One region of the Kribbella sp. NPDC104218 genome, then DNA from elsewhere that is predicted to be linked to it. Evidence: riboswitches for the same ligand, from Rfam matches in the RefSeq annotation. Region 1 holds a riboswitch; the other holds the start of a gene.
The links. Region 1 has a riboswitch for glycine ahead of gcvT (glycine cleavage system aminomethyltransferase GcvT). Riboswitches for the same ligand answer to the same signal wherever they lie in the genome.
Positions count from the first base shown of each region.

Region 1 (5,572 bases):
TGCAGCAGCTGGTCGTCCTCGCCGATCCAGTACCAGTCCGGGTGCTGGTAGAAGGTCAGCCGGGCCTCACGCTCGGGCTGGATCCAGCGGTCCAGCGGAGCCGCATCGATCGCGGCCGCGATCGCGGCGAGCTGCTCCAGCCAGGGGGCGAGGAGCTCGGCGTCCTTGCGCGGCGGGTCGAGGACGACGAGCTGGTCGCCGTCGATGCTCAGGTTCAGCCCGGGCTGCCCGGCGGCCATCGCGTACAGCTGCTCACACAGCTGGGCGGTCAGCACGTCGGTCGCGAACTCGGGCTCCTGGACACCGACCGTCCAACCGGCCCCGAGCTGCGCCGGAACCGGGACCATCGTCGCCATCACGCCGTACCGGGGCTGCGTCTGCCCGCCGGTGATCCACAACTCGGGCAGCCGCCGCGACAGCGTCACCATGCCGACCCAGCCGCCCCAGTGATCGTTGCTGTACTCGATCACCTGGAACGGGCGGCCCTGGCTCGTCGCCCCGGTGATCTGATCGTCCGGCGACCGGGTGAACCCGATGCCGAACGGCGGGTTGCCCAGCCGCGCGACCGCGGCGAACGCCGGCGAGCCGACGAACGTCCAGCCCCGATCCCGCAACGACTTGCGGTAGCGCTCGCGGCGGACCAGCCAGATCACGAACCAGGCCAGTCCGCCCAGGCCGAGCAGCATCAGCGTCCACGCGAAAACCGACATCTGGCGGAACATCGCGACCGTCCTCTCAGTTCGCCGGCGCCGCGGCCGCGGCGATCCGGCGATTCAGGATCTCGGCCAGTACGACGGCTTCGTCGTGCGGCAGGATCCATTCGGTCGCGAGAGTCTGGACGACGAGCGCCGGGCCGGGCGTGCTGACCGGCGTCCGGTCGAGGCGGATCGGGTACTCCAGCTCCTCACCGCCGGCCAGCGTGGTCTCCGACACCTTCAGCACCGAGAGCGGCACGTCCTGGATGTTCTCCCGGGTGTTGTCGCCGTCCGCGCTCTTGGCCCGGACGGTCGCCCGCAGCGTCACTGAGGTGTCGCCGACGGTCAGCCGGAGCCGGTTGATCCCCCGGATCCGGAACGTCAGCTCGTACGGCGTGTCCCCCAGCCCGGCCACCGCGGGCCGGAGCAGCTGACGCTCGCCCCACCGGCCGATCAGGAACCCGATCACGCCGCCGATCGCGGCCGCCGGGACGCAGAACAGCGCCGGGCCGCCGATCACGATCGTCGCGAAGACGCCGAACAGCGCGGCGGTGCTCCCGGTGATCGCGCCGACCGAGGCCCAGCGGTCCGGCTTCCAGCGGCTGCGGTCGCGGAACAGCCAGCCGCCGGCGATCGCCGCGACCGGGATCAGCACCGATTTCCAGTCCACCAGCGCCTGGTCGGCGGACAGGTTGATCGTCACCGTCGCGATCAGGAACAGCACCGGGATCCCGACGTACACGCCCCAGACCACGAGCTGGGCGCGCCGGCTCCGGGCCTCGGCGTCGTTGGCAGTCACCCGCCGACCCAATCACATCAGCGGGTCCGGACGCCGATTGACCCGGCCGCCGGGCACACCCTAGAGTCGGCGGCTCAACCGCATATCGCGCCGTTCGAATCGGGGCGGGAGAGTCCTCATCCATCACGATGAGGCGCCGAAGGAGCAAATCTCCCCAGAATCTCTCAGGCCCAAGCGACCGTTCCGATGAGGCGAACTCTGGAAAGCCGGGTGCCCGCGCAACTGCGGGCGACCCGCACCCACGGTGCAAACCGCCACACCCGGCGGCGAAGCTCTCAGGTACCGATGACAGAGCGGGGAGGTCACCCAGCAGAGGCGTCACGTGTCCGTGACGCCGGACCGAGGGAGCCTCCCAGCCATGACGTCGTCACGTCCAACGCCGCTGCATGCGGAACATCAACGACTCGGTGCGTCGTTCACCGATTTCGCCGGCTGGTCGATGCCGGTGCGCTACACCTCCGACATCGCCGAGCACACCGCCGTCCGGACGGCGGCCGGCCTGTTCGACCTGTCCCACATGGGCGAGCTGGAGCTGACCGGGCCGCAGGTCGCGCAGGCGCTCGACCACAGCCTGGTCGGGCAGCCGTCGAAGATCGGCGCCGGTCGCGCCCGGTACACGATGCTGTGCGCCGCGGACGGCGGCATCCTCGACGATCTGGTCGTCTACCGGCTCGCCGAGGAACACTTCCTGATCGTCGCGAACGCGAGCAACGCGGCCGCCGTCCGGGACGAGCTGGTCGAGCGGATCGCCGGCTTCGACGCCGAGCTGCGCGACACCACGGCTGATTGGACGCTGATCGCCGTCCAGGGCCCCGCGTCCGCCGAGATCGTCGCCACGCTCACCGAGCTGCCGCTGGCCGACCTGAAGTACTACGCGATCTGCGCCGGGACGCTTGCCGAGCGCAACATCCTGCTCGCGCGCACCGGCTACACCGGCGAGGACGGCTTCGAGATCTACTGCCGGCCGGACGACGCCGCCGGGATCTGGACCGCACTCCTGGCGGCCGGCGCTCCGCACGGGCTGTTGCCGGCCGGGCTGGCCTGCCGGGACACGCTTCGGCTCGAGGCCGGAATGCCCCTGTACGGCAACGAGCTGACTGCCGCGACCACGCCGTTCGAGGCCGGGCTCGGCCGGGTCGTTGCCTTCGGCAAAGAGGGTGACTTCGTCGGCCGGGACGCGCTCGCCCGCCGGCGCGACGAGGGCGCGCGGCAGGTGCTCGTCGGCCTCACCTCGGCCGGACGCCGGTCGCCGCGGAGCGGGTACGCCGTCCACGACCCGGAGTCCGGGCGGCAGATCGGCGCGATCACCAGCGGTGCGCCGTCCCCCACCCTCGGTCACCCGATCGCGATGGCCTACGTCGGGGCCGGCTACGACGAGCCCGGCACCCAGCTGCACGTCGACATCCGCGGGACCCACGACGTCGTCGAGGTCGTCGCCCTGCCCTTCTACCGCCGCGCCTAGGAGCTCTCATGTCCGTTCCCACCAACCTGCAGTACACCGCGGAGCACGAGTGGATCGCCGTCGACGGCGACATCGCGACGGTCGGCATCACAGCGTTCGCAGGGGAAGCGCTGGGCGATGTCGTGTACGTCGAGCTGCCCGCGGCCGGCGACGCCGTCCGCGCCGGTGACACCTGCGGCGAGATCGAGTCGACCAAGTCGGTGAGCGATCTGTTCGCGCCGCTCGACGGCGAGATCGCCGAGATCAACGAGGCCGTCGTCGCCGACCCGGGCCTGGTGAACACCGACCCGTACGGCGCGGGCTGGCTGCTGCGGCTGCGGATCACGGGCGAGGTCAGCCTGCTGGACGCCGCCGCCTACACGACCCTGATCGGCGGTGAGTGAGATGCTCGACCAGTCCCTGGCCGCGTTCGATCCGGAGATCCACGCCGCCATCACCGCCGAGCTCGGCCGTCAGCGCGACACCCTCGAGCTGATCGCCAGCGAGAACTTCGCACCGCTCGCGGTGATGGAGGCCCAGGGCTCGGTCCTGACCAACAAGTACGCCGAGGGTTACCCCGGCCGCCGGTACTACGGCGGCTGCGAGCATGTCGACGTCGTCGAGCAGCTGGCCATCGACCGGGCCAAGGCCCTGTTCGGCGCGGGTTTCGCGAACGTCCAGCCGCACTCGGGCGCCCAGGCGAACGCCGCCGCGATGTTCGCGCTGCTCGACCCCGGTGACACGATCCTCGGCCTCGACCTCGCGCACGGCGGGCACCTCACGCACGGTATGCGGCTCAACTTCAGCGGCAAGCTGTACGACGTCGTCGCGTACCACGTCAGTCCGGACGACTTCGCGGTCGACATGGCCGAGGTCGAGCGGCTCGCGCTCGAGCACCGGCCGAAGCTGATCGTGGCCGGCTGGTCGGCGTACCCGCTGCACCTGGACTTCGCCGAGTTCCGGCGGATCGCGGACCTGGTCGGCGCGTACCTGATGGTCGACATGGCGCACTTCGCCGGGCTGGTCGCGGCCGGGCTGCACCCGAGCCCGGTCCCGCACGCCGACGTGGTCACCACGACCACCCACAAGACGCTCGGCGGGCCGCGCGGCGGCGTCATCCTGACCAACCGGGCCGACCTGGCGAAGAAGTTCAACTCCGCGGTCTTCCCCGGGCAGCAGGGCGGTCCTCTGGAACATGTGATCGCCGCCAAGGCGGTCGGGTTCAAGCTGGCGGCGTCGGAGGAGTTCCGCGACCGGCAGCGGCGGACGCTCGAGGGCGCGCAGGCGATCGCGGACCGGCTGCTGGCCGACGACGTCCGCGCGGCCGGGATTACGGTCCTGACCGGAGGGACGCAGGTGCACCTGGTGCTGGTCGACCTGCGCGACTCGGCGCTGGACGGCCAGCAGGCCGAGGATCGGCTGCACTCGGTCGGGCTGACCGTGAACCGCAACGCCGTCCCGTTCGACCCGCGGCCGCCGATGGTCTCGTCTGGGCTGCGGATCGGGACGCCCGCATTGGCGGCCCGCGGGTTCGGGGCGGCCGAATTCGCGGAGGTGGCCGACATCGTCGCAGCGGCTCTGATTCAGGAGCCGAGCGAGTCGTTCACAGCTGAATTGCGTGCGCGCGTCGGCGTCCTGACGGCGAAGTTCCCGCTCTATCCTGCGATCGGCTAGTTCCGAAAAGTCCACTCCGTTTTGGTGCTTCTTGCAACAATTTCACCACTTCGGCACGTCTTGGTCTTTACCGGGGCGGGACGAAGGAGGCTGGGGTGCAAGGACGGCGACGGGCCAAGAGCGCAGTTGGGCTGCTGCTCGGATGTCTGCTGGTGTGCGGGGTGGCGCTGGCGGGCGCGGCGTACTTCCTGCTGCCCAAGGAGCAGTTGCAGACTGCCCCTTTGGGCACGATGGAACCGGAGCGGACGGCGACCGCGGCGCCGGTGAGCACGCCGGCACCGGCCGGCCGGGCGCCGCGCCGGGGGCCGGCCGCCGCCGGGTACGCCTGCCCGGGGTTCAGCGGGATCCAGACCAAGGTCTCGCTGCCCCTGGTCCTCGAGGAGAAGTTTGCCTGGGGCAACCACCCGGCGACCAAGGTCGGTGACGGCAAGGGCAACATCCGCTGGGACGCGGACCCGTTCAAGGATCCGAGCTGGCACCTGTGGCTGCACTCGCTGCGCTGGCTCGGCAACGGCGTCTACGGCGCCGACCGGGGGAACCGGCAGGCCCTGGACAAGACCCTCGCGATCGCGAAGGACTGGGTGCGCGACAACCCGTATCCCTGGCAGGGCGCGAGCGCGACCGAGTCGACGATGCACCGCACGAACGTGCTGATCTGCATCCGGCAGACCACGCTCAAGAGCCTGCAGGCCCGGACGCTGCCGGCGCAGTACAAGTGGCTGGACACCGCGCTGAACGACCACGCGAAGTTCATGACCGAGCACTGGAGCGGGATCCGCAACCACGGCACCGACGAGAGCATCGCGCTGTTCGGGATCGGGTGCACCTACGACCGGGCCGATCTGAAGGAGCTGGCCGTCAAGCGGCTGAACGAGGCCGTCGTGCACGCGATCGACGACGAGGGCACGACGAACGAGCAGTCCGTCGGGTACGCGTCGTTCAACTACCGGCTCTGGGGGCGGG
Region 1 is NZ_JBVJMQ010000003.1:77,189-82,760, reverse strand. Features, by position in the region: gene ACZ6ZD_RS25440 (hypothetical protein) at 1-710, opposite strand, end outside; gene ACZ6ZD_RS25435 (hypothetical protein) at 736-1,494, opposite strand; glycine riboswitch at 1,590-1,685, shown strand; glycine riboswitch at 1,691-1,788, shown strand; gene gcvT (glycine cleavage system aminomethyltransferase GcvT) at 1,853-2,956, shown strand; gene gcvH (glycine cleavage system protein GcvH) at 2,965-3,339, shown strand; gene glyA (serine hydroxymethyltransferase) at 3,341-4,609, shown strand; gene ACZ6ZD_RS25415 (heparinase II/III domain-containing protein) at 4,705-5,572, shown strand, end outside.

Region 2 (5,572 bases), on a different contig from region 1:
CCCGGACGTTGCGCGGGTAGGTCTCGGCGTACTGGGCGCCGAGCTGGGTCCCGTACGAGCTGCCGTGGAAGGAGATCTGGCGTTCGCCGAGGGCGCGGCGGATGGCGTCGACGTCCCGGACGGTTTGCCAGGTGTCGACGTGGTCGTAGAGCGGGCCGGTGTGCTCGCGGCAGTCGGCGGCGAGGCGGCGGTTGAAGTCGAGGGTCGCGGTGAACTCCGCGGCGCTCTTGATGATCGGGGACGGCATCGCGGCCATCAGCTCGGCCGAGCACTTCACCGGGTTGCTGCGGCCGATGCCGCGCGGGTCGAAGCTGACGATGTCGAAGCGGTCCTGCAGTTGCGGGCTGAAGCGGCTGATCCCGGTCTTGATCCGGTCGACGCCGGAGTCCCCTGGGCCGCCGGGCCCGAAGACGAGGACGCCGAGGCGCTGCTGCTTCGCCGTCCGGCGGGCGATCTCGAACCCGAAGGTCGGACCGTTCGGGTTCCGCCAGTCGACCGGCAGCCGCAGCGTCGCGCATTCGGAACCCTGGACGACCGCGGGGTCGTCCTTGCCCTCGGCCACGCAGTCCTTCCACTGCACGGCGGCCGAGGCCGGGAGGACGGTGAGGCTGGAAGCGGCGACGGTCAGGGCGACAGTCCACGCGAGTGCTCTGGGTCTCATTTCCTCGAGTCTTCGGTAATCGCTTGCTCGCGGGCATCGGGGAACGCCCCCTGGACCACCCCGGTTGTCGTTTGAGGGGCTTGTTAGGGTCGGGCGCGATGACACACTCACGGTGGTTCCGGGTGGTGGCGATCGCCGAGGCGGTCTCCTGGACAGGCCTGCTGATCGGCATGCTGTTCAAGTACGTGCTGTCCGACAACGAGATCGGGGTCAAGATCTTCGGCCCGATCCACGGCGGCATCTTCGTCGTCTACGTGCTCACGGTGCTGCTCGTCCGCGGCCCGCTGCGCTGGTCCTGGCCGGTCACGCTGGTCGCGCTGGCCGCGAGTGTTCCGCCGCTGTTCACCTGGTTCTTCGAGATCTGGGCAGTGCGGACCGGCCGGATTGACGGCGGCCAGCAGGCCGCCGTACCGTCGCGTGCGGAAGCTAATTCAACAGCCGCATGAACCCGTGCGGGAGAGACCTGGGCTCGACCCGGGCGCCGTAGGAGCAACTCTCCCCAAGAATCTCTCAGGCACCTTCACCGTACGGGCGAGGCACCTCTGGAGGACATCGGTCCAACAGAGTGGGGAGGACACCACTCGGTCAACGACGACCGGAAGGGACCTCCACACGGATGGCGATCAGTGTTTTCGACCTGTTCAGTATCGGGATCGGCCCGTCGAGCTCACACACCGTGGGCCCGATGCGAGCGGCCCGGACGTTCGTCCACGGGCTGGTGGCCGACGGCCTGTTGACCGCGACCACCCGGGTCGAGTCGCAGCTGTTCGGCTCGCTCGGCGCGACCGGGCACGGCCACGGCAGTAACAAGGCGGTGCTGCTCGGTCTCGAGGGCGAGGACCCGGAGACCGTCGCCACGCACTCCGTCGACGCCCGCGTGGAGACCATCCGCGAGCGCGGCCGGCTGCGGCTCAACGGGACGCACGAGATCGCGTACGACGACAACACCGACCTGATCATGCACCGGCGTAAAGCCCTGCCGTACCACCCGAACGGGATGTCGTTCCTGGCCCGCGGGGCCGACGGCGCCGTCCTGCGGGAGCGGACGTACTACTCGGTCGGCGGCGGGTTCGTCGTCGACGAGAACGCCGCCGCGGGGGACCGGATCGTCCCGGACACGACCGTGCTGAAGTACCCGTTCCGGACCGGCGCGGAGTTGCTCGACCGGTGCCGCGAGTCCGGGCTGTCGATCAGCGAGGTGATGCTCGCCAACGAGCTCGCCTGGCGGACCGAGGAGGAGATCCGCGCCGGCCTGCTGCACATCTGGCAGGTCATGCAGGACTGCGTGCAGGAGGGGTGTGAGACCGAGGGCGTCCTGCCCGGCGGGCTCAAGGTCCCGCGGCGCGCGCACCTGCTGCACACCAAGCTCACCCGCGACCCCTGGTCGGTCGACCCGCTCAAGGTGATGGACTGGGTGAACCTGTTCGCCCTCGCCGTCAACGAGCAGAACGCCTCCGGCGGCCGCATCGTCACCGCCCCGACCAACGGCGCGGCCGGCATCATCCCCGCCGTCCTGCACTACTACCGCCGCTTCGTGCCGGGCGCGACCGAGGACGGCGTCGTCCGCTTCCTGCTCGCCGCGGCCGCGATCGGCGTCCTCTACAAGGAGAACGCCTCGATCTCCGGCGCCGAGGTCGGCTGCCAGGGCGAGGTCGGCTCGGCCTGCTCGATGGCCGCCGCCGGCCTCTGCGAAGTCCTCGGCGGCACCCCCGAACAGGTCGAGAACGCCGCCGAGATCGCCATGGAACACAACCTCGGCCTCACCTGCGACCCGGTCGGCGGCCTCGTCCAGATCCCCTGTATCGAACGCAACGCCATGGCCTCGGTCAAAGCCATCAACGCCGCCCGGATGGCCATGCACGGCGACGGCGTCCACGTCGTCACCCTCGACAAAGTCATCAAGACCATGCGCGAAACCGGCGCCGACATGAAGATCAAGTACAAGGAGACCTCCCGCGGCGGCCTCGCCGTCAACGTGATCGAGTGCTGATCCTCAGCCTTTGGTGGTTTCGAGGATGGTTCGGGTGATCAGGGGTGGGTCGTCGTTCATGGGGACGTGGCCGCAGTTGAGGAGGGGGACGGAGCGGGCCTTGGGTAGTTGGAGGTGGGCTCGGGCGGCTTGGATGGGGAGGAGGATGCGGTCGTGGGTGCCCCAGGCGATGGTGACGGGGACGGCGGGGACGTCGCCGTGGAAGGTTTCGCCGGCTCGGGCGTGAGCGGCGACGCGTTCGAAGGCGGGGGCGTCGCGGAGGGCGCGGGATTCGGCGACGACGGCTTCGGGGGCGCGGAGGGCCGGGCGGTGGTAGATGGTGCCGGTGAGGACGCGGCGGCCGGCGGGGGTGCGGGAGAGGCGGCGTACGGTCGGTTCGGGGGTACGGCGGGCGACGCGGCGCAGGTTGGTGAGGAGGCTGATCGCCCAGCGGTTCTCGCGGGGTGACCAGAAGCCGGCCGGGGAGAGCGCGGTGACGGTGCGGGCCAGCTCGAGCTGGCCGAGGCGGAGCGCGACCAGGCCGCCGAGGGAGTTGCCGACGACGTGCGGCCGATCGACGTCGAGGGCCCGGCAGAGCGCGTCGACGGTGTAGGCGAAGCTGTCGAGCTCGTCCGGGACGCCGTCCGGGACGTCGGGGGAGGCGCCGAAACCGGGGAAGTCGAGCGCGATCACGTCGTGGTGCTCGGCCAGCTCGTCGATCACCGGGTCGTAGGCCTGCCAGTGGTGGCCGATCCCGTGCAGCAGCACCAGCGGTTCGCCGGCGCCCTTGCGGTGGTAGGCGACCTCGACCCCAGGGACCCCGGCCACGGTGACCGTCGCGGTTGCGCTCATGACCTCATCGTGACCGCGGGACGGCGTCCTGTCATCGTGACATGGCCGATGTCACATAACCCTAATACGCTTCCACCGACTTGGTCGGCGCGTTACCGGAGACGGTGCGCTGCAGGTCGATCTTCCACGACTTGTCCGCGCCGAACGCCTGCTCGAACTTCTGGAACGAGCACCCGGTCGCGAACTGCCGCCGCTCCGAGCTCCACTCCGCGCCGCTCTTGTAATACAGGTGGTACGGCCCGCCGATCCGCGTGATCGCGGCCGCCTTCCCGGCCCGGATGTAGGTCATCACGTGCGGCTCCCGCGGCGGCTTCCCGTCCGAGACGACCGAGATCGCGACATCCTTCGACGTCCCGTTGGTGATCTCCAGCCGCCCGGTCCCGGCCTCGCCGCGCCGGACGACGGTCGCGCCGTTCGCCGGCCGCTCGGCCACCGGCGCCTTCCCCGGGTTCGGCAGGCTGCCGCCGAAGACCAGCTCGCGCGCCGTCAGCGCCTTGAACGCGGGCTGCAGATCGGCCCGCAGCTGCCGCTGCACCTTCTCCGAGGTGTACGCGCCGCCACCACAGCGCGCATCCAGCTCGGCCTGTTCCGAATCGGCCAGCCGGTACGCGGCGACCCCGATCCGATCCTGCAACAGCTGATGGACGCCGCTCAGCCGCGCGGCGACCGTGATCGCGGCCAACTGACCCGACGCTTTGTTCAGCGCCTTCGACAGATCACCCATCGCCTGCGCGAGCCCTTCGGCCGTCTGCGCGCGAGCCAGCGCGCGCAGGTTCCCGCCGAGGCCCTTCTCGATCTTCACCAGCTCGGCCTGGTACGCCGCCTGGTCCAGCGGGCCACGGGCCGGAGCCGACCCCACGGCCGACGTGCCCTGCGTAGGCGTCGGCTCACGCCCGCCCGCAACAGGCGCCGGCGCGCATGCCGCGAGCACGCACAGCAACACCACAACCACCCCGAGCCGCACCGCTCCACCCACCCCAGTAGCCCCAACCCCGCGCACTCCAACGGTACGGGCGGACCCACCGAGAAACGAACCAGCTCTACGTTAAGAATCAGCTCCGCTGGGCCGGACGGACGAACGGGAACGCCAGCGTGGAGCGGATGTTCTGGCCGGTCAGCATCATCATCACCCGGTCGACGCCGATGCCGAGCCCGCCGGTCGGCGGCATCGCGTACTCGAGCGCGCTGAGGAAGTCCTCGTCGAGGGACATCGCCTCCGGGTCGCCGGCGGCCGCTTTCAGCGACTGCTCGGTGAGCCGGCGCCGCTGCTCGACCGGGTCGACGAGCTCGGAGTACGCCGTCCCGATCTCGGCGCCGAAGGCAACAAGGTCCCAGCGCTCGGCCAGGCGCGGCTCGCTGCGGTGCGTGCGGGTCAGCGGCGACGTCTCCAGCGGGAAGTCGGTGTAGAACGTCGGCAGCGTGGTGTGCGGCTCGACCAGCTCGTCGTACAACTCCAGGACGAGCTCACCGGCGGACATGTCCATCCGGGTGTGGACGCCGTGCTCCGCGCACAGCTCCCGCAGCGCCTCGGTCGACGTGTCGGGATTCACCGGGACGCCGGCCGCCCGCGCGACCGCGTCGTGCACGGTGACCACCGGCCACTCACCGGAGATGTCGATCTCGCCGTCCGGCCGCTGGACCACCGGCTTGCCGAAGACCGCGGTCGCGGCCTCGATCAGCAGCTCCCGGGTCAGCTCGCGCATCACGTGGTAGTCGGCGTACGGCTGGTAGGCCTCGACCGAGGTGAACTCCGGGTTGTGGGTCGCGTCGGCGCCCTCGTTGCGGAAGTTGCGGTTCAGCTCGAAGATCTTGCCCAGCCCGCCGACGCTCAGCCGTTTCAGGAACAGCTCCGGCGCGATCCGCAGGAACAGGTCGGTGTCGTAGGCGTTGATATGGGTCTGGAACGGTCGCGCGTTCGCGCCGCCGTGGACGGCCTGCAGCATCGGCGTCTCGACCTCGATGAAGCCGCGGCTCTCGAATCCGGTGCGCATCGCCCGGACGGCGGCGCTGCGGTGCCGCATCATCCGCAGCGACTCCGGGTTCATCACGAGGTCGATGTGCCGCTGCCGGACCCGGGACTCCGGATCGGT
Region 2 is NZ_JBVJMQ010000001.1:1,251,797-1,257,368, reverse strand. Features, by position in the region: gene ACZ6ZD_RS05900 (alpha/beta fold hydrolase) at 1-661, opposite strand, end outside; gene ACZ6ZD_RS05895 (DUF3817 domain-containing protein) at 760-1,107, shown strand; glycine riboswitch at 1,105-1,197, shown strand; gene ACZ6ZD_RS05890 (L-serine ammonia-lyase) at 1,278-2,651, shown strand; gene ACZ6ZD_RS05885 (alpha/beta fold hydrolase) at 2,655-3,482, opposite strand; gene ACZ6ZD_RS05880 (hypothetical protein) at 3,544-4,446, opposite strand; gene lysX (bifunctional lysylphosphatidylglycerol synthetase/lysine--tRNA ligase LysX) at 4,535-5,572, opposite strand, start outside.
Region 2: it holds a riboswitch for glycine, as region 1 does, so the genes downstream of both, ACZ6ZD_RS05890 (L-serine ammonia-lyase) here and gcvT (glycine cleavage system aminomethyltransferase GcvT) in region 1, are expected to answer to the same signal.